3 regions of the Pantoea anthophila genome follow, and region 2 is predicted to be linked to each of the others. Evidence: predicted binding sites of a transcription regulator. Region 2 holds the regulator's gene; each other region holds the start of a gene.
The links. Region 2 encodes CRP, which controls carbon source genes, mostly activating them, when cyclic AMP is high. Its sites were predicted from a motif close to ATGTGANNNNNNTCACAT; they were not measured.

Region 1 (8,081 bases), 700 kb from region 2:
TCTTCCAGCCATCCGCGAACAGCAGCGGCGGGATGAACAGCACCAGAAACAGCTCCGGGTCAAAGTCGACATGCAGACCAAACGTCGGCCAGGCCAGCAGCGCACCTGCGGCGATCTGGACAAGGGGTAACGGGATCTGAAAAGGGAGAATGCGGGCCGCGACGCCGGAGAGCGACACGACCAGCGTCATGATGAGAATAGTAAAAAAGATTTCCATGCTTTCCTTAGGCGTCGTTTCTTTCAGTCATTGGTTAAGCGATAAAGTGTAAAACAAACGGCGATGAAGGGTGTCAGCTACGCGTGCGACGAGGAGGAAAAAAGTGAAAAATTCCGGACGCATTGTTACACGTCCGGTTCAGCAGTCAGATCGCCCAGCCTCCGGCATAAAACGCCACCAGCGCAACGGCAATCACGACGGTGCCGACGTTGAGCCTGCGCCACTCGCCCGCGAAAAGGCGGCCCACCACCAGGCTGGCAAACCCAATCATGATGCCGGTCACGATGTTGCAGGTGAGCACGATGATCACCGCCGTTAACAGACCCGACATCGCATCGACAAAATCAGCGAAGTCGATTTTTGCCACGTTGCTCAGCATCAGCAGACCCACATACATCAGGGCAGGTGCCGTGGCGTATGCCGGTACCAGGTAAGCCAGCGGCGACATAAACAGAATGGCCAGGAACAGCAGGCCGACCACAATGGCGGTCAGACCCGTTTTGCCGCCCGCCGCCGTTCCCGCCGCCGACTCGATATAGACCGCCGCCGGCGACGCGCCGACCAGACCGGCGAACAGGCTGCTGACAGAGTCCGAGGTCAGGGCACGGCCGCCATTGATGATCTGGCCCTGCTTATCCAGCAGATTAGCTTGCCCGGCCACGGCGCGAATGGTGCCGGTGGCATCAAAGACCGCCGTCATGACCAGTGCCAGCACGCTCGGCAGCACCACCGGCTGCAGGGCACCCATGATATCGAGGCTGAACAGCAGCGACTGTCCCTGCGCATCTCGCAGGTCAGGCAGCGCAAACAGCCCGTGATACGTCACCGCCGGGTCAAAGATCAGTCCCAGCAGTGAAATAGCGATAATCGTCAGCAGGATGCCGCCCGGCACCCGGCGCTTCTCCAGCCCGATAATCGCCGCCAGACCCAGCAGGGTCATCATCACCGGAAAGGTGGTGAAGTGGCCCAGGGCGACCGGCAGGCCGGGAGCCGGATTTTTAACGACCAGGCCCACGCCATCCGCCGCAATCAGCAGCAGAAACAGACCAATTCCGACGCCGGTGCCGTGCGCCACCCCCATCGGCAGGTTGCGCAGGATCCACGCACGGATACCGGTGACGGAGATCAGCGTAAAGAGCAGGCCCATCAGGAACACCGCACCCAGCGCGACCGGCACGCTGATGTGCTGACCCAGCACCAGGCTGAATGCGGTAAAGGCGGTTAACGAGATCGCGCAGCCAATCGCCATCGGCAGATTGGCCCATAAGCCCATCAGGATAGAACCAAAGCTGGCGACCAGACAGGTGGCGACAAAGACGGCCGTCGGGGAGAAACCGGCTTTGCCCAGCATCCCCGGCACGACGATTACGGAGTAAACCATCGCCAGAAAGGTGGTGAGTCCGGCCAGAATTTCCTGACGCACGCTGCTGCCTCGCGCCGAGATCGAGAACCAGGCGTCCAGTTTTCCACTGGCCGGGCGTGATTCAGTTGACATAATTGAGCCTCAAAAATTTTTGTTGTGTGGATCGCTCTGCGGCCATCGCTGTCCCTGGAATAAGCGGGTAGACGGTAACCCTGACCGGATGGACCCGGCAGGCAAACGTTTACCTTGCCGCAGAGTGTGGGTCGCTCAAGGCGGCCGGATAAAAAGGCAGGCGATTATCCGGCGTTTGGCGGCACAGTTTCAACTGTCAGAGGGAGATTGTTCAGCATAAAGATCCGCGGTTCGCGGCGAAAAAGCGTGCAGCCGGGATCAGTGCAACGCGCTGACGCATTGAAGTTAAAGCGGTTTCTGGCGGACATGGCACCGGCATAGCTGTGAAGAGAGACGGCTCGCCGGGCGAAAAAGAGGATCAGCCTGGCAGCGAAAGCTCGCCGCCCTGAGCGATCGCGCGCTGCCAGGCGGCGCGCTGCTGCACGGTCTCTAACCATTTCCGGGTGGCGGGCATCTGATCCAGCCCGGCGCGCTGCGCCAGTGCCAGCAGTGGAAAGCTCATCTGGACATCGGCTATGGAGAAGCGCTCACCGGCAAACCAGGGGTTAGCTGCCAGATGCTGTTCAATCATCTTCATGTGCGGCTTTAGCTGTTTATCCAGATACGCCTTCTGCACCCCTTTCCCGAATGCCGCCCCGACCGGACGCAGCAGCCACGGCACCGGGGCTTTGCCCATCTGCCCGAAGATCAGCTTCATCACCAGCAGCGGCATCAGCGATCCCTCGGCATAGTGCAGCCAGTAGCGGCACTGCAGACGTGACGCCTCATCACTGATTTTCAGCCGGAAGGTGTGATCGTAGTTCTCTTCCAGGTATTCCAGGATGGCTCCCGACTCGGCCACAACCCGGTTGCCGTCGGTAATCACCGGCGATTTCCCCAGCGGATGCACCTTTTTCAGCGCCTCCGGGGCCAGCATCGTCGGTTCGCGTTGATAGCGTTTAATCTGGTACGGCACTTCCAGCTCTTCCAGCAGCCACAATACGCGTTGCGAGCGCGATTGCTCAAGATGGTGAACGGTGATCATCATGATTCCCTGTGTTTTGACCTCTCTTCAGTATAGACGTCACTCCACATCCGGATGTTTATCATCCTGTTCCGGGTCCAGCAGCACCGCACCCGACCCCTGCTCGCCCAGCCGGTCTCCGGGATTACGCAGCGGGCAGTCGCGCATCGACAGGCAGCCGCAGCCGATACATCCATCCAGATCGTTGCGCAGGCGGGTCAGGGTTTCGATGCGCTTATCCAGCTCTTCGCGCCAGTGCCGGGTCAGCGCATCCCATTCCGGTGTCGACATCCGTTTGTCAGCCGGGATGTGATCGAGACTGTCGCTGACCGTCGCCAGCGGAATACCGATGCGCTGAGCAATCTTGATAATCGCCACGCGTCGCAGCACGTCACGACTGTATCGCCGCTGATTGCCGCTGTTACGCGTGCTGAAAATCAGCCCTTTGCTTTCATAAAAGTGCAGTGCCGACACCGCCACACCACTACGGCGCGCCACCTCACCCGGTGTTAACACCGGTTTGGGATAGTTGCGTTCTTTTTTCATCAGGCCCTTTACCTCAAGTTAACTTGAGGAATTATACTCCTTCTCTATCAAAACGACGAAACTCCCTATATCACTTATTAAGCACCAGAAGGATGAGGCCATGATGCAAGAAGAGATCATTCATTCCCTGACGCACTGGATTGACCAGAACCTCGACAAGAGTCTGTCGATCGATGAAGTTGCCGCTAAATCGGGTTATTCAAAATGGCACCTGCAGCGTATGTTCCGTACCGTGACGAAACAGACGCTGGGTGGCTATATTCGTGAGCGTCGCCTGACCCTGGCAGCAGAAGCGCTGTCGCAGACACAGCGCCCGGTTTTTGATATCGCAATGCAATATGGCTACGACTCGCAGCAGACCTTCTCCCGCGTGTTTCGCCGCCAGTTTTCGCAGACGCCAACCGCCTACCGGCATACCATGCGACGTCAGGCGATTCAGCGCCCTCGCCTGCTGAGCTTTGGCTGCAACGACGGCATTGGCAGCTATACCCAGCGCACCACCGGTGAGTGCTGTCCGGTTCGCTGACCGGCAGATGCGCCTGCAACAGGCGCATCTGACTGAATTTCCCGCATTTCCTCCCCTGCCGTTCATTTTTCCCCCGCTCCAGCTGCCATACCAGAGTCAAATTTTGTTCAAAATTTAAAATCGGGTGATATAATGTGACCCAAGTCACACTTTGAACCTGGTTTGACGGCGAAAAAGCCCCTCCTGACACGCTTTTCTGCCGCCGGTGATGTCCGCGAATTGTCAGGAATCCTTACTGATATTGAGGTCCACCGATGGCCACGTTAACCGCCAGTTTTCTTGTTATGCGCTGGGAGTTGCTGAGCGCAGTTCTGATGTTTTTTGCCAGTACCCTGAAAACCCGACTGCGTCAGGATAGCCGTCATGTGATGGCGTTTATGTGTGGCGGGATTGGTTTAGGTGTGACCTGCTGGTTTGTGACGGGGCTGATGGGCATCACCCTGAGCATGGAAAACGTGCATAACTTTCTGGAAATCTCAAAGCATGCGTTTATCGATGTGATGAGCCAGGCACCTGCTGACTGGCCGATGCCCTGATCGATTGCGATAATCCCCAATCGACAGGCATAAAAAACCCCGCTGCGCGGGGTTTTTTATATTGCTGTGTGTTTAAATTTTCTTCAACATGGCAGGGATATTCACATCCTGCACTGTAACGCCCGGGCTCTGCGTTCCGCGGCGGTCCTGAATCCACATATCTCCCATCATCTGATTTAAACCGCGATCCAGTCCGGTGACCAGTCCTGCACCCGGGGTGAAGGTCAGCTCACCAAAGTAGATCCGCTCGTCATGGATATACCAGTCCACGCGCACATAGTCGAAATCACTGGCCAGCTTCTTGCTCAGTTCGAGCGCATGTTCCAGTGACGGCATGATCGGTGAGACATCCAGCCCGGTGTCACGAATCTTGTGATACGCCTCCTGGAGGTTGTTCACGTAGAAATTCATCGACAGCAGCGGCTGGCAGCGGTTGTAGATCACCTGCAGCACATATTCAAACCGGCCATCACGCTTGTTGAACATATGGAACTTGTAATCGATCGGCGCGCTTTTGCCATCACCAATGTACTTCTCCACCAGAATACGTGGCTTGATGTAGCGATAGTGAATCTCACGCGCTTCGTTGGCGAAGTCGGTCTTCAGCCAGCGATAGCAGTCATGAATGATCTGCTGCTTGCGCAGGGCATCCGGCTCTTCCAGCAGGATCTCTACCATGTTGGAGGCGTGGTTCGGTTTAATCACCGTCCCCTTCCAGCAGGGTAAGCTGTTCAGCGTGGTCGGGTCAGTGGTTTCGTGTACCAGCGGGATCAGGTACTCATCACCGATTTTCTCAGCAATGAATTCGCGCACCGAGTACTTATCTGACAGGCGACCGTAGTTCTGGTAATCGCCGAAGATAAACTTACGGTACAGCACCTTCTCGTTGAACACTTTTGGCTGACGCAGATTGGGCAGTTTTCTGAACTTGTGGAAGTAGTAGATGCGATCCTGATAAGCCCAGGGCATCTTCTTAATAAAATACTGCACACTTCTTCTGAGTTCTTCTTTCAACTTGAGCATATCTGACCTCATTTGTAGGTTTTGTAGTTGAGTGAGGAAACCTGAATCTTTTGAATGACGCCGTTTTTAAAGAAGTAATTCATTACGGTCAGGGACAAAAGTTCTGAAAGGAAAACGCTCCACGCGGCCCCCATGATGCCGTGACCCTGGATCAACCACCAGGAGAGCGGCAAACTGATGACCATCAGACAGACGATTTTCCTCAGCAGGTAATTGAATCCTCCCTCTTTAACCATGTAGCGATAGGCTACGGTCCCCATTGCCGAAAAGCTGGTGGCTATCGACAGCAACGTAATGAGACTTCCTGACTGTGTGTATTCCGGCCCGTACAACGCGATGATGATCCGCTCGCCGAAGAGCGAGATGATCAGCAGCATCAGCAGTGAAACCGCCATAACATAGCCATTGAGCCGGGCGGCAAGCTTAATGGCGACCTCGCCGCGCTCCCTGAAAATTTCAGTGAAGCAGGAGGTGATGAGCGCCACCGGGATAAAAATCCAGGAGGCGGAAATGGTATTCGCCGCTGCAAACAGGCCGAGGTCGCGCGCCGGCGCGGTGCCTGCCAGAAACATCTGCGCCGCTTTCACCTGCACAGAGATGAAGATGCTGGAGATGGCCAGTGGCAGACCGGCATACATCAGATAACGCACATAGGTGGTACGCTTTTCGCGCGGCGGCATCTGGTCCTGATGATCCTGATAGAAGTTGTGACGCTTAATCAGGTAAGGCACCAGGGTCACCGACACAATGGAGAGCGTCAGCCAGAGCGGATTGAGGCGCAGCCAGGCGATGGTAAAGCTGATGCCAAAACTCAGCAGCATGCCTGTCGCATTGGCAACGGTATTCAGGCGCGAGGCCAGCCGCGCATTGTTGTAGACGCTGAACGTGTCCTGGGTGACAAAAACGGACGCCACAAATGAGGCCAGTGCAAATGCCAGAAAATTTTCCTGCATGTTGTACCAGACCCAGATTAAGACTGGCACCGAAGTGACCAGTAACAACACCATCCGCAGCGTCCGGGCGATGCTCATCAGACGCAGGCCTTTTGAGGCATTTTTGCTGACACGCTTAAACAGAATGGTTTCGGTGCCAAAGATGGCAACGGTTTGCACCATTGCAAATAGTGAGGTTGAAAACGCCATCTGGCCAAACACCGTTGGGCCAAAGGATTTTGCCACGTAAGACGTCACAAAAATGACGCCAAATACGGAGATGATCTTTTCAGACATCATCCAGGCGGCATTAGACATTACGCTCAATTTCATCGACTCTTCCTTAGTATTACTCAACTACAACCGCTTCGGTACAACATCCCTGTAACGAATTAATAAGCGCGCAGTAGGCCTGGCGAAAATGTAAGACTTCAGACCAGGCTGGTCCGAAAATTGAGAAGTTGATCATAATCCGGAGAGTGAATTCAGGATAATTCTTATTATATCTGGCGCGAATCACTTCAAATGGAAACGATTTCAGGCTGAAAATAACCCAACCTTAAACGGCCATAACCCCCCTATTATTCGGGTCGGTCAGGCTAAATATCCGGTTTACGTTTAATTTTTCCGTATTCGGGATGCGATGAATTTATAACAAAAATCCGCCTCCAGGAAGGCGCGGCCTGCGGATAAGAATAAAATAAGATTTATCCCATGATGATATTTATTCTAAATATCTTAATTTAGGCTTCGCTATTCCATTGGCGCACTTTAATACTGCATTAATAGAATCTAACAGTGCCAGAAATTATTAAAGTCATTCTCATCCATTAATCGATAAGAAAGGTAAGAGCATTTATGAGAAAGTCACGATACAGCGAAGATCAAATCACAAATGCCATTAAAGCTTCTGAATCGGGCGTGAAAGTCAGAGAGATTTGTGAAGAGTTAGGCATCTCTGAAGCCACGTTCTACAGCTGGAAGAAGAAGTTTTCTGGGTTGTCTTCGGAAGAAGGCAGAAAAATCAAGGAGCTGGAAGAAAAACTGCAGAATGCGACGCGCGAGCTGCAGACCCTCAACTCGGATAAAGAGATGCTGCAGAGCGTGCTTAAGCACTTCTTTACCACGAATGAAAAGCGTCAGGCTGTAGACTTCCTGCAGACCACGTTTGACATCGGCACCCGCCGCAGCTGCCGCCTGCTGGATATCAGCCGCAGCGTTTACCATTATCCGTCAGGCACGGAGAACCGATAACCCCCATGCTACCGCGCTTACCAGACTTAACGCTGAGATTTGTTCTTACCAGAAGAGATGAAGATCATTTAACAGGACAATTGCGGCACCCCTTTCCGCTCCATTTATAACTAATGAATGGCTTCACGGCTAAGCTTCTTTTTTTGCGGTAAAATTGATTCACAACAGCAAAAGTCTCGCATTCTACGCCGATTTTTCCCCTCCCAATCTCGTTTTAGCGGGATTGGGCCTCCTTTTTTTTTGTTAAGTGCTGCTAAACCCCACTACCAAAGCGTCTGGATAACATTAAGACGCTTTAAACTTAGAACGAAAAATAATCACACTTCTTTTAAGTTAATCCTGGCCCTAACCCAAACTTTTTGCGGTTACGCTTTAATTCCTTTGCGTGCCTTTTCCGCAATAGTTTCTCCAGGATTAATCCGGCATAAATAGTTTATTGCTCCTTATCACTAACGTTATGTGGCTATCTTTTCACTCTCTTCATTGCGCATCATTGATGCCACAGATTAATCTTTAATTAAAAACGCAGCGGCGGAATTTTCTTACTCA
Region 2 (8,081 bases):
CTACAGATCCAAATTTCATGTGTTGTGTGATTTTAATCACGTAATTGCTGAGGGTTAACGTTTGCGTCTCGCTTTTGCGCAGGCAGCGTAAATATAGGTAAAACGCTGGCTCTTGTATTCCATGCTCTTTACACTTAATCACTTTTTTCGATCCCCACTCTCCAGGGTAAGGAACCTTTCATGTTCAAACGTACTTTAACAGCGGCCATTACCCTGTTAGCGCTCTCATCTGTTTCCGCCCAGGCGCTGGCCGCAAAAGGCGACACGCACGTTCTGCTTACCACCTCCGCCGGTAACATCGAACTCGAACTGAATAACCAGAAAGCGCCGGTTACCGTAAAAAACTTCGTTGATTACGTTAACAGCGGTTTTTACAACAACACCATTTTTCACCGCGTGATCCCGGGCTTTATGGTGCAGGGCGGCGGTTTCACCACCGATATGCAGCAGAAGCAGACCAACGCGCCGATCAAAAATGAAGCCGATAATGGCCTGCGCAATCTGCGTGGCACCATCTCGATGGCGCGTACTGCGGATAAAGACAGCGCGACCAGCCAGTTCTTCCTCAATGTGGCGGATAACGCCTTCCTCGACCATGGACAGCGCGATTTTGGCTACGCCGTTTTCGGTAAGATTGTGAAAGGCCAGGATGTGGTTGAAAAAATTTCTCAGGTGCCGACCAAAGATGTTGGCCCTTACCAGAATGTCCCGTCTAAACCGGTCGTTATCCTCTCCGCGAAAGTCCTGCCTTAACGCCTTTTGTCGCCATCTGCGGATGGCGATCGCCCGCCGCCTCCGGCAAAGCCAGAATTTGCTCTTATACTTAGGGCAAAAACCTGAGCAGGAGGCGGCATGGCGAACAAACTCACCGAAAAACAGAAGGTCACACTGTGGCAACAGCGGCGCAGCGCTAGCTATCAGGCCAGCTGTCGGCTGGAGGGCTTCACACCGAATGAGATCAGCGTGAAGAGTGACGATGCGGAAACGCGTCTGGCGTCACTGAGGAGGCAATATGGACTCTAACAGCGCCGTCAGCCAGGACCCCTACCTGTGGCAGCACGACAATGTGCTGAAAAATCTGGCCGAAATCCACGATGCCGCCCAGTTGCGTAAGGCGGAGCTGAGCTTCAGTGCGGCGCGTCTCGCCACGCTGGAACTGGGGCCCCGCAACCCCGGTTTGCCCTGGCTGCGTCAGATTCACCGCACCCTGTTCCAGGATCTCTACAGCTGGGCCGGTGAACTGCGCACCATCGATATCTGGCGCGATGAGACGCCGTTCTGTCATTTCGAATATATCGAAAAAGAGGGCAACGCCCTGATGGCCGCGCTGGAAGAGGAGAAGGGGCTGGCTGACCTCCCGCGTGACGCCTTTATCCCGCGTATCGCCCACTACTATTGTGAAATCAACATGCTGCATCCGTTCCGCCATGGCAACGGGCGGGCCCAGCGCATCTTCTTCGAACAGCTGGCGCTGCATGCCGGGTATCTGCTGACGTGGGAAGAGACCGATGCGGAGAGTTGGAAAGCGGCTAATCAGGCTGGTGTGGCGGGCGATCTGGCTCCGCTGGAGGCGGTTTTTGCGAAAGTGGTGAGTGAGGCGGCTTAACCACGTAGAATAGCGGCGCGGTTTATCATTCTGGATCAGTCATGCTGCTGCTTATCGACAACTACGACTCCTTTACCTGGAATCTTTATCAATATTTCTGCGAACTGGATGCGCAGGTTAAGGTGGTGCGCAATGACGCCATCACGCTGGAGCAGATGGCTGCCTTACCGCTGACCCATCTGGTGATCTCCCCTGGCCCCTGTACGCCTTCGGAGTCGGGGATCTCACTGGCGGCCATCCGCCACTTTGCCGGGCAGCTGCCGGTGCTGGGCGTTTGTCTGGGTCATCAGGCTATCGCGCAGGCGTATGGTGCGCAGGTGGTGCGCGCCCGTCAGGTGATGCACGGCAAAACCTCCGCCATTCAGCACACCGGCAAAGGCGTGTTCCGCAATCTCAACAATCCCCTGACGGTTACCCGTTACCATTCGCTGATCGTGCAGCGCGAGACGCTGCCCGATGCGTTCGAGGTCACCGCCTGGAGTCTGCGCGACGGTGAGCCCGACGAGATCATGGGTTTCCGCCATAAAACGCTGGCGCTGGAAGGCGTGCAGTTTCATCCCGAGAGCATTCTCAGCGAGCAGGGTCATCAGCTGCTGCGCAATTTCCTGACGCAATAAGTTGCCTTTGAGTGATTTTTTATGCATATTTTGTGATTATTATTTCAATGTTGCACAACTATCATTCAAATGGGGTCATCAATGGCGGCGGAAAAAATTGCGGTTACCCGGGAGACGTTCGATAACGTTATTTTGCCTGTTTATGCACCTGCGCAGTTTGTGCCGGTAAAAGGCAAAGGCAGTCGTGTATGGGATCAGCAGGGCAAAGAGTATATCGATTTCTCCGGCGGGATCGCCGTCACCGCACTGGGCCACTGCCATCCGGCGCTGGTGGAGGCGCTGAAAAGCCAGGGCGAAACGCTGTGGCATACCAGCAACGTTTTCACCAACGAACCGGCCCTGCGCCTGGCCAGTAAGCTGATCCAGTCCACCTTTGCGGAGCGCGTTTTCTTTGCTAACTCCGGTGCCGAAGCGAACGAAGCCGCCTTTAAGCTGGCGCGTTACTACGCCTGCAAACGTCACAGCCCTTTCAAAAGTAAGATCATCGCCTTTCATAACGCCTTCCACGGGCGGACGCTGTTTACCGTCACGGTTGGCGGTCAGCCAAAATATTCAGACGGCTTCGGCCCGAAACCGGCGGACATCGTGCATGTGCCGTTCAATGACCTGGAGGCGGTAAAAGCGGTTATCGACGATCACACCTGTGCCATCGTGGTGGAACCGATTCAGGGCGAAGGCGGCGTGATGCCCGCGACGCAGGCCTTTATGCAGGGACTGCGTGAGCTGTGCGATAAGCATCAGGCGCTGCTGGTGCTGGACGAAGTGCAGAGCGGTATGGGCCGCAGCGGCAAGCTGTTCGCCTATGAGCACTATGGTGTTCAGCCCGATATCCTGACCTCAGCCAAAGCGCTGGGCGGCGGTTTCCCGGTCAGCGCCATGCTGACCACCAATGAGATCGCCTCGACGATGGCGCCAGGCGTGCATGGCACTACCTACGGCGGCAACCCGCTGGCCTGTGCGATTGCCGAAACCGCACTCGATATCATCAATACGCCAGAGGTACTGTCAGGCGTTGAGGCGCGTCGTCAGCACTTTGTGAACGCCTTACAGGCTATCGATGCGAAGTACGATCTGTTCAGCGATATTCGCGGCAAGGGGCTGCTGATTGGCGCGGCGCTGAAACCGCAGCATGCCGGACGGTCGCGCGATATCCTCAATGCCGCGGCCGCTGAAGGCGTGATGGTGCTGGTCGCCGGCACCGACGTGATGCGTTTTGCCCCGTCGCTGATCATCGAGCCTGCTGACATCGAAGAGGGCATGAGCCGCTTTGCCACGGCTGTCGGCAAAGTGCTCAACGGCTAGCGGATTTTTTCCGTAAGTGTCTGATCAGCCAGCGGCCATGTTGTGGTCGCTGGCTCCACGCCAGCGAGGAGATGGTGTGCATGACGCTGAGATGATCGAGAATGCGTCGCACATGCTGCTCTACCACCGTTACCGGTCCTTCACTGATATTCCCTAGCTCATCCAGCAGATTAACCTGCGAACTGGCACCCTCATATTCCAGCCGCTGCTGACAGCGTTGCAGCGCGATCTCACAGGATTGCAGGTAACGTTCCGCCAGCGAGGGGGTCAGCATGGTGTGCTCACGCGCCAGAATGGTCATCGCATTGATGTGCTCGACGATAAACTGGCTGTGCGTGACCCAGAGCCGCATATCTTTCAGATACTGGGCGTTGAAACCCGGCTCCTGCATCGCCTGATTCAGCGAGTTAAACAGCGCATTGTGCGCCTGATTCACCTGCACGCGCTGATAAGCCAGCTTGCCGGGTGCCTGTTCCTCTCCCAGCAGGAGGCGCAGCGCATCCTGATAGGTTTCCAGCGCGTCATGGGCATTTTGCCGCAGTAAGCCACTCTGCCACTGCGGCCAGAGCCAGATCATGCCGCCAAAGGCGATCAGGCAGCCCATCAGCGTATCCATCAGTCGCGGCAGCAGAAACTGCGCGCCATTCAGTGAGAGGAGCTGCAGCGAGTAAACCGCAGTGACCGTAAAGCCAATCATCGACCAGCCATAAAACTGACGGGTAAAGCGATAGCTGATGAAGGTAATCGCCAGCATCACCAGCAGGACGACAGGTTCCGGCACCGCCAGACGCAGTGTGGCCGCCGCGACCACCAGGCCGGCAAAGGTGCCGAGCGCACGGTGCTGGATACGGACGCGGGTGGCGCTGTAGCCGTTCTGGCTGACGAACATGATCGTCATCAGAATCCAGTAGGGCTTAGGGATGTTGAAGAAGAGCGCCAGCGCGCTGCCCAGCATCAGCATGACCGCAAAGCGACCGGCAGTGCGCAGCGCTGAGGAGCGAAATGAGAGGTAGCTGCGCAGTGCCGGGAGCAGCGGCAGACGGCGCTGGCGGTCAGCCATCAGATCGCGCTGGTAAAGCGGCTTCTGGGTGCGCAGCACCCGCGCAATGCGGTTGAAGTGATAAAGGCAGAAGTGGCCCACCGGATTGTCGGGATGCTGACGGGCGATCTTCTCCAGCGCGCCAAGCTGTTTATCCATCGCAAAACGATCGGCTAACTGGTGGTAGAGAATGGTATCGGCCAGCACCCGCAGCCGGGCTGAGATGGTTTTGGCGTTCCAGCGGATCACCGCTTCAGCATGGCTCTGCTCAACCAGTTTCTGCACCTCTTCCGGCCGGTGCAGGCTGACCGAGATGTGCTCCTGCAGATCCAGCGCCACCTGAAAGGCGCGCGTCAGCCGTTTATGGCTATTGTCGCGGCTCGCCGACAGCATATGCATCTGCTGATAACAGGTGTTGATCAAATCGACCACTTTCTGCTGGCGAGCCAGCAGCGGCGGCAGGGCCTTCTCCGGATCGGTCAGCTGCGTCAGCAGGGTATATTTGGCATCGCAGTAGTTCGCCAGCTCGCGGTAGATCAGGCTCAGGCTTTCGCGCATCGGCTGCTCTTTCCACAGCCAGAACCAGAACCAGTTAAACACGCCATACCAGAGGGTGCCGCCGATATAGAGCAGCGGCGGCACATAGATGGGCATGCGGCCCGTCAGGCTCAGGGTAAAAATAGCGGCGATGAGGGTGCCGGAGAGCAGGCGGCCATGCAGCGGGCTGATCTCCCCGGTGACGCCCAGCAACAGGGGCATCGCAAACAGGATCAGCGGCAGCGGAACCGCATGCAGGGTAAGCCACTGGATCAGGAAGCTGCCAAGCGCAAACAGGCTGCCGCCCACAATCAGACGTTTGAAGAAGCGTTTATGCGGGGTATCGAGACCGGCAATGTTGCAGCAGGCGGGGACTAACGAGAACAGCAGACCTTTTTGCAGGTCGCCAGCCAGCCAGCCCAGCGCGACCGGCAGGCAGAGCACCAGCGTTTGCCGCAGGGCATAGTTCACTTCAGGGTGATAAATAATTCGACGCCACATCGGCTCAGCACAAACAATAACGGCGTGATGCGAACATCACGCCGTGGATGACAGGAATTAGCGGGTGCCGTAAACGACGATGGTTTTGCCGTGTGCAGAGATCAGGTTCTGATCTTCCAGCATCTTCAGAATACGGCCCACGGTTTCGCGTGAACAACCTACAATCTGGCCAATTTCCTGACGGGTAATTTTAATTTGCATGCCGTCGGGATGCGTCATGGCATCTGGCTGTTTCGCCAGGTTAAGCAGCGTCTGTGCAATGCGTCCGGTCACGTCGAGGAAAGCGAGGTTACCCACTTTTTCTGACGTCACCTGCAGGCGACGCGCCATCTGCGACGAGAGTCGCATCAGGATGTCAGGGTTCACCTGAATCAGCTGGCGGAATTTCTTGTAGGAGATCTCCGCCACTTCGCACGCGCTTTTTGCACGTACCCAGGCGCTGCGCTCCTGACCTTCTTCAAACAGGCCAAGCTCGCCGATGAAATCCCCCTGATTGAGGTAGGAAAGAATCATCTCTTTGCCTTCTTCATCTTTAATCAGAACCGCGACGGAACCTTTCACGATGTAGTAAAGCGTTTCAGCTTTTTCACCTTGGTGAATCAGCGTACTTTTGGATGGATACTTGTGAATATGGCAATGGGACAGGAACCATTCGAGTGTAGGGTCTGTTTGCGGTTTGCCGAGAACCATTCGCTATTATCCTCTGTTGTAATCGTGCCCAAAATACAGGGGGCAGTTTTCCCTGTCAGGCGGTGAAAGCTTCAAGCGTTTCCTTTTCAGGAAATTATTCGGGCCGCATCAGGCGCAGTGCGCATCATTCTTCCCGGCTTCGCCATCGGGTGACGAAAAATATTTTCAGCTCTGTTTGTAGCACAGCTTTTGCCGACTGTCTTCTGTTGTCTCGCTTCAGCTAAGGGCGGATTTCTCTGGATTGCTGTTTATCAGGCGAAAGCGTACTCTGGCGACAAAACAGCGTATTCCGGAGCAAAAATCATGCAGGCAAGAGTGAAATGGGTAGAAGGGATGACATTCCTTGGTGAGTCATCCTCCGGCCATCAGATCCTTATGGATGGCAATTCAGGGGATAAAGCGCCCAGCCCAATGGAGATGGTGCTGATGGCGGCGGGCGGATGCAGCGCGATCGACGTGGTATCAATTCTGCAAAAAGGCCGCAACGATGTGGCTGATTGTGAAGTAAAACTGACCTCAGAACGTCGTGAAGAGGCGCCGCGAATCTTTACGCACATCAACCTGCATTTTATCGTGAGTGGCAAAGCACTCCAGGATAAAGCGGTCTCACGCGCGGTGGATCTTTCTGCTGAAAAATATTGTTCGGTGGTCATCATGCTGGGGAAAGGGGTGACGATGACGCACAGCTATGAGGTGGTTGAGCTGTAATAGCCGCAGGTTTTTTTAAAGTTGCTGGCTGTCCGGTGTGAGGCCGTGCCTGGATGGGGGAATTCACTTTGAGACTGTGCCTGCGCAGAAAACCGGGTCGGATCGATTTGTGGTGGTTCGCTGTCAGGCCGTGCCTGCGCAGGAAACCGGGTCAGATCGGAAAGTCGCTTGAGCCAATCCATGGCCGCTCGGCCCGCGCGATTACGCACCTCATCCCTGAGGTGCGCCCGTAGCCGGGCCAACACGTTGCGTTGTTCAAAAACGCTCCCGGCGTTTTATCCGGGCGGCGGGACGCTTTCCTCTTCTGACCCGGTTCCCTGCATGATGAGCTTTCGTGTTGCTGTCAGATTCTTTGTATGCAGGTTTTGTTTGTAGCGGCCTTACTGAAACCGGATGCGGCTACCGGACATGAAGCGAAGGGAGCATACGCCTGTAGCAAAGCATAGCGGGCCAGGAATGGCGGTTTTGCGTCTTTACGAAAGGCGTATTCTCCCTGAAGCTTACTCAGCAGTAAGCCTTTATCCGCAGAAAAACCGGTTTTACATTTTTGCAAAAGGCATCTGCTGTCTGAGGGTTTTTTGCTGACCTCTTACTCTATCCGTTTACCTTCCATCAGCCGCTTCACCAGCGGGCCCATGATCAGCTCCATCGCCAGACCCATTTTGCCGCCGGGCACCACCAGCGTATTGATGTGGGAGATAAACGACCCCTGCAGCATCGCCAGCAGATAGGGGAAGTCGATATCCTCCAGTCCCTGAAAGTGGATTACCACAAAGCTCTCATCCAGTGACGGGATAGCGCGGGCGGCAAACGGGTTCGAAGTATCCACGGTCGGGACGCGCTGAAAGTTAATATGGGTGCGGGAGAACTGAGGCGTAATGAAGTTGATGTAATCCTCCATCGACCGCACCACCGAATCCATCACTGCTTCGCGTGAGTGGCCGCGCTCGCTGGTATCCCGCACCAGCTTCTGAATCCATTCAAGGTTAACAATCGGCACCACGCCCACCAGCAGATCCACCTGTTCTGCGACGTTATGCTGCGCGGTAACCACGCCGCCATGCAGGCCTTCATAGAACAG
Region 3 (8,081 bases), 750 kb from region 2:
CCTGGACCGTGCTGCTGGCGATCACCGCCTTTTCGCTCAGCCTGCTCGGCACGTTCCTGGTGCGCTCCGGCGTGCTGGTGTCGGTCCACTCGTTCGCTTCCGATCCGGCGCGCGGCATGTTTATCCTCGCGTTTCTGGTGATTGTCATCGGCAGTTCGCTGCTGCTCTATGCGATCAAAGGGGGGCAGGTGCGGAGCCGGGTACAGAACGAAACCTGGTCACGGGAATCCTTTCTGCTGGGCAACAATGTGCTGCTGATTGCGGCCATGCTGGTGGTACTGCTCGGCACGCTGTTGCCGCTGGTGCACAAGCAGCTGGGACTGGGCAGCATTTCGGTGGGTGAGCCGTTCTTCAATACGATGTTCAGCTGGCTGATGGCACCGTTTGCGCTGCTGATGGGGATCGGGCCGCTGGTACGCTGGCGGCGCGATGAACCGCAGAAACTGGCCAAACGGCTGGCGCTGGCGCTGCTCGTTACCCTGGCCTGTTCGATGATGATTCCCTGGTGGCTGCAGGATCGCATTGCGGCGATGACCGTGGTGGGCTTACTGATGTCCCTCTGGATCATTGTGCTGACGCTGCTGGAACTGCACGAACGCGCCACGCATCGCCATCCGTTTCTGACCGGGCTGCGTCACCTCTCCCGCAGCCACTGGGGCATGGTGCTGGGCCACCTTGGCGTCGGGGTCACGGTGATCGGTATCGCCTTCAGCACGCAGTACAGCGTGGAGCGCGACGTGCGGATGCGGGCGGGGGATAGCGTGGACATCCATCACTATCACTTTGTCTTCCGCGGCGTGCAGAACCTGCAGGGGCCTAACTACAGCGGCGGCATAGGGATTATCGATGTCACGCGCAACGGAAAACCGGAAGCGACGCTGCAGGCGGAAAAGCGCTTCTATACCGCGGCCCGAACCATGATGACCGAAGCGGCGATTGATGGGGGTTTCAGCCGCGATCTCTATGCAGCGCTGGGCGAGGAGCTGGAGGATGGCGGCTGGGCGGTGCGTATCTACTACAAACCCTTTGTCCGCTGGATCTGGGCTGGCGGCGTACTGATGGCGCTGGGGGGCCTGTTCTGCCTGTGGGATCCCCGCTATCGCTCGCGCAAAAAAGCCGCACGTGAGGAGCGCGCATGAACAAGAAAATCCTGTTTATCCCGCTGGTGCTGTTTCTGCTGCTGGCAGCGGCGCTGCTGTGGCAGCTGACCCGCAATGCGGATGGCGACGATCCGACCCGTCTTGAATCGGCGCTGATCGGTAAACCGGTGCCGCTGTTCCGGCTGGAAGCGCTCGACCAGCCCGGCAAAACCTACGACCAGCGCGTGCTGACCGATGGCAGGCCGATACTGCTGAACGTCTGGGCAACCTGGTGTCCGACCTGCCGCGCCGAACATCACTATCTGAATACGCTGGCGGAGCAGGGCGTTCGGGTGGTCGGCCTGAACTATAAAGACGATCGCCATAAGGCGGTTAACTGGCTGAACACGCTGGGTAACCCCTACGCCCTGAGTCTTTACGATGGCAGCGGCATGCTGGGACTCGACCTCGGCGTTTATGGCGCACCGGAAACCTTTCTGATCGACGGTAAAGGGATTATCCGCTATCGCCACGCCGGCGATCTCAACGCGCGCGTCTGGGAGCAGGAAGTGAAACCGTTGTGGATGAAATACAGTGCGGAGGCGGGATCATGAGATCGCTGTTACTGATCTGTGGCCTGCTGTTCAGCATCAATCTGTGGGCGACCATCGACACACTGCAATTTGACTCTCCGGCTCAGGAGGCGCAATACCGTGACCTCACCGCATCACTGCGCTGTCCGAAATGTCAGAACAACAGCATCGCCGACTCGAATGCCATGATTGCCGCCGACATGCGGCTGAAAGTTTATGAGCTGATGAAGCAGGGGCAGAGCCGCCAGCAGATCATTGATTACATGGTGGCGCGCTACGGCAACTTCGTCTCTTATTCGCCACCACTGACCCCGTCAACGCTGATCCTGTGGGCTGGCCCGGCGCTGTTTGTGCTGCTGGGTGGCGCGGTGATTATTCTGCGCAGCCGTCGGCGTCACACCCACAGTGCGCTGGATGACGCTGAGCAACAGCGTCTCGATGCCTTACTGAAGTCAGACAGGAAGCCGTCATGAGTGCATTCTGGATTACCCTTTTTCTGTTACTGCTGGCGGCCTGCACGCTGTTCCTGGCCGCGGGCTGGCGGCAGCGTCAGGCCAGCCCGGGCGACCGCGATCGCCTTAATCAGCGCTTTTACCATCAGCGGATCGATGAGCTGGCGCAGGATGAAGAGCAGGGCGTTGTTGCTGAGCGCTCAGTAATGGAGCGCGAGTTACAGCAGACGCTGCTGGCCGATATTCCGCCGGCGCAGAGCCTCCCTTCCCACAGCAGCAGCCGCTGGATTTTGCTGCCGGGCCTGCTCGTGCTGATTGGGGTGTCGCTGGGAACCTATCTGAAAACCGGCGGCCTGACACAGTACACCGGCTGGATGCAGGTGCAGCAGGCGTACCCTGCGCTGCGTGCGCGGCTGATGGACCCCGGCGCCAGACCGCTCAGCATGGAGGAGCTGGCACGTTTAGAGCTCGGATTACGTACCGCCCTGCAAACGGAACCGGATAATCTGGCCGACTGGACCATGCTGGGGCGGCTTGGCATGGTGCTGAATCAGGCTGATATCGCCAGTCAGGCGTTTGAGCATGCGTTACAGCTCTCACCCAACGATATGACGCTGAAGCAGGATTATGCAGAGGTGCTGACGCGCTCTCCCGATCCGCAGGATAACCGTCAGGCGTCACTGCTGCTGCGCGCCCTGCTGAAAGCGGAGCCGCAAAACCCGCGTACGCTTGGTCTGCTGGCATTTAACGCCTACGGCCAGCAGCAGTACGATCAGGCGATTGAGGCCTGGCAGGCCCTGCTGAACGTGCTGCCTGCCGGTGACACACGACGCGCGATGATCGCCCGCAGCATTGAGCAGGCGAGAAGTGATGCCGGAGAGCAGAGCCGTCAGCTGGCGCTGACCGTGCGGCTGACCCCGCAGGCAGAAAAAATGTTACCGCAGGACGGAGTGTTGTATATTTCGGTTTCTGACGGGACGTCACCGGTGCCGGTGGCGGTGAAGCGCATGCCGCTGAGCCACTTCCCGCTGTCGCTGACGCTGGATGACAGCAATGCCATGATGCCGGATCGCCTGCTGTCGGCGCAGCATCAGGTCGCGGTTCGGGTGCGTATCTCCCGCGACGGCAGCGCCACCCCGCAGCCGGGTGACTGGCTGGGTGAGAGCGCCGTGACGCCCTGGGATGGTCATCAGCCGATCGCGGTAGAGATTAATCAGCAGCTTCCCTGAACGTCATCAACGATCCTGTTCAGGTCGCTGCGTGCCATTGCCTGCTGCCTCTGGCATAAAGTCAGCTATGCTCATCGGGTAAGCCGATTCGACGCCGGGCTGTGCCTGAACGATGGGTAGCCCTTTTTCATCCGCACAGGGAGATTGGAATGAATTATCGCCTGACCAGCCTGGCTGTGGCCAGCGTCCTTCTGGTAGGTTGTGCCAGTTCAAAGCCGGCAAATAGCGATCCTGCGCAGCGCAGCGATCCGTTCGAAGGCTTTAACCGCACGATGTTTAACTTTAACTACAATGTGCTAGATCCCTACGTGCTGCGTCCGGTCGCTGTCGCCTGGCGCGACTACGTGCCGGTGCCTGCACGAACCGGCCTGAGCAATTTCCTCGGCAACCTGGAAGAGCCCGCCAGCATGGTTAACGCCATTCTGGTCGGTGACGGACGCGATGCGGGTATCCACTTCACCCGTTTCTTCCTGAACAGTGTGCTGGGTCTGGGTGGTTTCATTGACGTCGCCGGTAAAGCCAATCCGGAACTGGCGCGTGAACAGCCGCACCGTTTCGGCACCACGCTGGGCCACTATGGTGTCGGCTATGGTCCTTACGTTGAGCTGCCGGCTTACGGCAGCTTCACTATACGGCAGGATGGTGGTGACTACGTTGATACCCTCTATCCGATCCTCGGCTGGCTGACCTGGCCGATGTCGATTGGTAAGTGGACGCTGGAGGGGATTGAGACCCGCGCGCAACTGCTGGATTCCGATGCGATCCTGAAGCAGCAGAGCGATCCGTACGCCTTTATCCGTAATGCCTACTTCCAGCGTCACGACTTCCTGGCGCGTGGCGGCAAACTCAAGCCGGAAGAGAATCCAAACGCCGCTGCGATTCAGGATGACCTGAAGGATATCGACGCGCAGTAAACGCAGGACGCAGGCTCCCTGAGCCAGCATGCGATTCAGGGCGACAAAAAAGGGCGACTCAGTTGAGTCGCCCTTTTTAATTGTGCTATCCGGTCAGAACTTGTAGTTAAAGTTCGCGCCGTAAAGCCAGGCCTTGCCTTCTGAGTTAAAGGTATAAGGACCTTCTTTCACCGTCACTTTCTGTCCGTGCATATAGGAGATACCCAGATCGACCGAGGCGTTATCGTTGAAGGCGTACGACGTACCCGCACTCAGCCATAAACGATCCTGATCCGGGATGGAGATAGAGCGTTTATCGGCTGGGACCGGGCTGTCATCAAACGCGATACCGGTGCGGAACGTCCAGTTGCTGTCGTAGAAATAGGTGGTGCCCAGCGCGATACGGTAGGCATCGTGGAAGCTTTCATCTTTATAGAACAGCGTCTGGCCCTGAGAACCGGTGGCTTTCAGCTCCTGGAACTGACTCCAGCTGGTGTACGCCATGCTGTAGTGAACCGCCCACTGCGGAGCCACTTTATGCCAGCCCGACACTTCCCACATCTCCGGCAGATTCAGGGTTAACGCGCCCGGAACGGTCGTGCCGTTGGTACCAAAAGGCACGCCTGACACTTCCGGGTTGTTGACCGCATTCAGACGGGAGGGCAGATTACTTTTGTAATCGCCATCAAAGTCGATCTTCACCTCTGAACGATAGCTGAAGCCGAAGCGGTTATTTTCATCCACTTCATACAGGATACCGGCATTCCAGCCGTAGCCCCACTCGTCGCCTTTAAGATGGGCAACCTGCGTATCAGCCGGCACGCCCAGTCTCGCGCCTGATTCACCGGCATAGCGTTCAATTTTCGCTTTGGCATAAACCGCATCAAAACCGACGCCCACGCTGAAGTGCTCATTGAACCGGTAAGCGGTGCTGAGGTTTAAGTTGCCGGTCATCAGGTCCGTTTTACCGCCGTAGCCGCCAGCGGTGTAACCATTATTAAACTCTGTTGCTAAGCCATAGTTAGAGGTTGCCGATGCGCCAATCCACCACTGATCGTTGATGGGCTGAACGTAATGAATATTAGGTATCCACTGGTTCGGGGCGATGTTGCTGGCATCCAGGCTGCGACCCGTCGGACTACGGCCCGTGATATCCACATCCGGGTCAATATAAACCGCCCCGATGGAAAACTCCGGGCGATCCATTAACGCCATCGTTGCCGGGTTACGGCTGGCGGATGCCGCCGTATCGCCCATTGCCCCTTCGCCTGAGTAGGCGCGACCTAAACCAATCGTAGAGAACTCATTTAACTGAAACCCAGCTGCGTAAACGTGTGAAGAGACAAGCGCCACTGCAGCCGCCACGGCTGACTTTGCGAACAGGTTCTTATGGTTCATGACCACAACCTCATGTGAATTATTATTTAACGCTATAACGTCGCGTAACAAAGGACGGCGGATTGTAGGGACTGACGGTAAACGCACATATCAGACCAGTGCGGAGAGTATAGGTCCGACCTGTGTGCAAGTTGCAATATTGTTTTTAAAATATTTCAGAGTTGATCGCTTAAAATTCGATCTGCATAACAAAAAGCACCCTGATGAAGACAGCATACCGATTCCAGTTTGTTCTGGATCAATTTTTATTGTGATATTCGTCACTTAGCCACAGTCGCGTGGCGCATCTTATCGCAAGCGGGTAAAATTCCGGCCATAAAATCGCTTAACTCACCCGAAGCCGGGGCAGGAGATAAAGATGACTGATGCCATTAAAAAATGCAGTGCGACCGAAACCGCTGCCTGCTGCTGCGTTGATGTCGGCACCGTAATGGATAATACCGACTGCACCGCCAGCTGGTCAGAGTGGTTCCCGCAGCGACAGGATGCGGAAGCCAAAGCCGCCCGGCTGACTGAGCGTGCCCGTCAGGTGGAATCGGAACCCTGTGTGATTGACGTCCGGTTCAGCGATGTCGATCAGGGCGTGCAGCTGGATATCGATTTCACCTTCAGCTGCCAGGCTGAAACCCTGATTTTCCAGCTCGGCCTGCGATAACGCCTTTTACGCCGCCTCAGCGCGGCGTTTTTCAATTTCGTGTTTCCCTTCGCACTTTTTCCTTTCTGCTATTGGCGGCTCACCCGCTTGTGGTTAACACTGATCAGGTCAGACCTCTTCAGGCAATGATGCCACAGTCCCGGCTACAGGTGAGAACAATGAGCAAAGCGCAGCCGCTGCTGACGCGTGATGGCGAACGCATCGCAATTACCCACGGGTTACGAACCCCTTTCTTACGCCAGGCGACCGGCTTTCATGGCATTCCCGCCATCGAGCTGGGACGGATGGTGGTCAGCGAATTAATGGTGCGCAGTGAGTTACCGGCAGACGTGATTGAGCTGCTGGTATTTGGTCAGGTGGTACAGATGCCGGAAGCGCCAAACATTGCGCGTGAAATTGTCTTAAGCAGCGGGCTGAATGTGAATACCGACGCCTACAGCGTCAGCCGTGCCTGCGCCACCAGTTTTCAGGCGGTGGCGAATGTGGCAGAGAGCCTGATGGCGGGTACGGTTTCTGCCGCTATTGCCGGCGGGGCAGACTCCTCGTCAGTGTTGCCGATTGGGGTCACTAAAACGCTGGCCCGCGCGCTGGTGGATCTCAACAAGGCCCGCAGCCTGGGGCAGAAACTGCATATCCTTAAACGGCTGCGTCCGCGCGACCTGCTGCCGGTGCCGCCTGCGGTGGCGGAGTACTCGACCGGCCTGCGGATGGGGGACACGGCCGAGCAGATGGCGAAAAGCTACGGTATCGCCCGTGAGGCTCAGGATGCGCTGGCGCTCCGCTCCCATCAGCATGCCGCCAGAGCCTGGCAATCCGGGGTACTGAATCAGGAAGTCATGGCAGCCTTTGTACCGCCGTGGAAAACCGCAATCGATCAGGACAATAACGTGCGGATGAACGCTAAAGCAGAGGATTACGCCCGACTGCGTCCCGCCTTTGACCGCCAGCACGGCAGCGTTACCGCCGCCAACAGCACGCCGCTGACGGATGGCGCGGCAGCCCTCATTCTGATGCGGGAAGGGCGCGCCAGGGAACTGGGCGTCACGCCGCTGGGCTACCTGCGCAGCTACGCGTTTACCGCCATTGATGTCCAGCAGGACATGCTGCTGGGGCCAGCCTATGCTTCGCCGCTGGCGCTGGATCGTGCCGGGGTAAGCCTGGCCGATCTGACGCTGATAGATATGCATGAGGCGTTCGCGGCCCAGACGCTGAGCAATCTGCAGCTGTTTCGTGACGAGCGTTTCGCCCGTGAGGTGCTGAACCGGCCGCATGCGCTGGGCGAGGTCAACGAAGAGCGTTTTAACGTGCTGGGCGGTTCCATCGCCTATGGCCATCCTTTTGCCGCCACGGGCGCGCGTATGATTACCCAGACGCTTAATGAACTGCGCCGCCGTGGTGGCGGGCTGGGACTGGTCACCGCCTGCGCGGCGGGTGGTCTGGGTGCGGCAATGGTTCTGGAGGCCGAATAATGGAGCAGAATGCCTTTCAGCTGACGATGCGACAGGATCACGTCGGCATTATCACGATTGATGTCCCTGGCGAGAAGATGAACACCCTGAAAGCGGAATTTGCTGGCCAGATTGCCGCCATCATTGCGGAAGCGCGACGCGATCCGCAGCTGGCGGGACTGGTCCTGATCTCCGGCAAAACGGACAATTTTATCGCGGGCGCGGACATCAGCATGATTGACCGCTGCCAGAGTGCGCAGGAAGCTGAAGCGCTGGCGAAGCAGGGCCAGGAAGTGATGGCGATGATCGACGCGTTGCCTTTTCCGGTGGTGGC

Region 1: a site for CRP is predicted at 3,920-3,937, ahead of OJ965_RS19455 (YjcB family protein). Genes of this name have one in related genera too.
Region 3: a site for CRP is predicted at 5,893-5,910, ahead of OJ965_RS08145 (YfcZ/YiiS family protein). Genes of this name have one in related genera too.

Annotation. Positions count from the first base shown of each region.
Region 1 covers NZ_CP110473.1:3,628,744-3,636,824, forward strand. Annotated here, with positions in the region: gene OJ965_RS19430 (Na+/H+ antiporter) at 1-217, opposite strand, end outside; gene OJ965_RS19435 (NCS2 family permease) at 363-1,712, opposite strand; gene OJ965_RS19440 (glutathione S-transferase family protein) at 2,071-2,736, opposite strand; gene soxR (redox-sensitive transcriptional activator SoxR) at 2,776-3,261, opposite strand; gene soxS (superoxide response transcriptional regulator SoxS) at 3,362-3,787, shown strand; gene OJ965_RS19455 (YjcB family protein) at 4,042-4,323, shown strand; gene OJ965_RS19460 (ATP-grasp fold amidoligase family protein) at 4,396-5,346, opposite strand; gene OJ965_RS19465 (oligosaccharide flippase family protein) at 5,355-6,611, opposite strand; gene OJ965_RS19470 (transposase) at 7,137-7,532, shown strand.
Region 2 covers NZ_CP110473.1:421,857-429,937, forward strand. Annotated here, with positions in the region: gene ppiA (peptidylprolyl isomerase A) at 181-753, shown strand; gene OJ965_RS04485 (YhfG family protein) at 853-1,023, shown strand; gene OJ965_RS04490 (putative adenosine monophosphate-protein transferase Fic) at 1,013-1,606, shown strand; gene OJ965_RS04495 (aminodeoxychorismate/anthranilate synthase component II) at 1,648-2,223, shown strand; gene argD (bifunctional acetylornithine/succinyldiaminopimelate transaminase) at 2,305-3,525, shown strand; gene OJ965_RS04505 (YccS/YhfK family putative transporter) at 3,515-5,602, opposite strand; gene crp (cAMP-activated global transcriptional regulator CRP) at 5,660-6,292, opposite strand; gene OJ965_RS04515 (OsmC family protein) at 6,596-7,000, shown strand; gene OJ965_RS04520 (phosphoribulokinase) at 7,590-8,081, opposite strand, start outside.
Region 3 covers NZ_CP110473.1:1,170,203-1,178,283, forward strand. Annotated here, with positions in the region: gene OJ965_RS08115 (heme lyase CcmF/NrfE family subunit) at 1-1,139, shown strand, start outside; gene OJ965_RS08120 (DsbE family thiol:disulfide interchange protein) at 1,136-1,693, shown strand; gene OJ965_RS08125 (cytochrome c-type biogenesis protein) at 1,690-2,145, shown strand; gene ccmI (c-type cytochrome biogenesis protein CcmI) at 2,142-3,353, shown strand; gene mlaA (phospholipid-binding lipoprotein MlaA) at 3,503-4,267, shown strand; gene fadL (long-chain fatty acid transporter FadL) at 4,361-5,644, opposite strand; gene OJ965_RS08145 (YfcZ/YiiS family protein) at 6,003-6,299, shown strand; gene fadI (acetyl-CoA C-acyltransferase FadI) at 6,458-7,768, shown strand; gene fadJ (fatty acid oxidation complex subunit alpha FadJ) at 7,768-8,081, shown strand, end outside.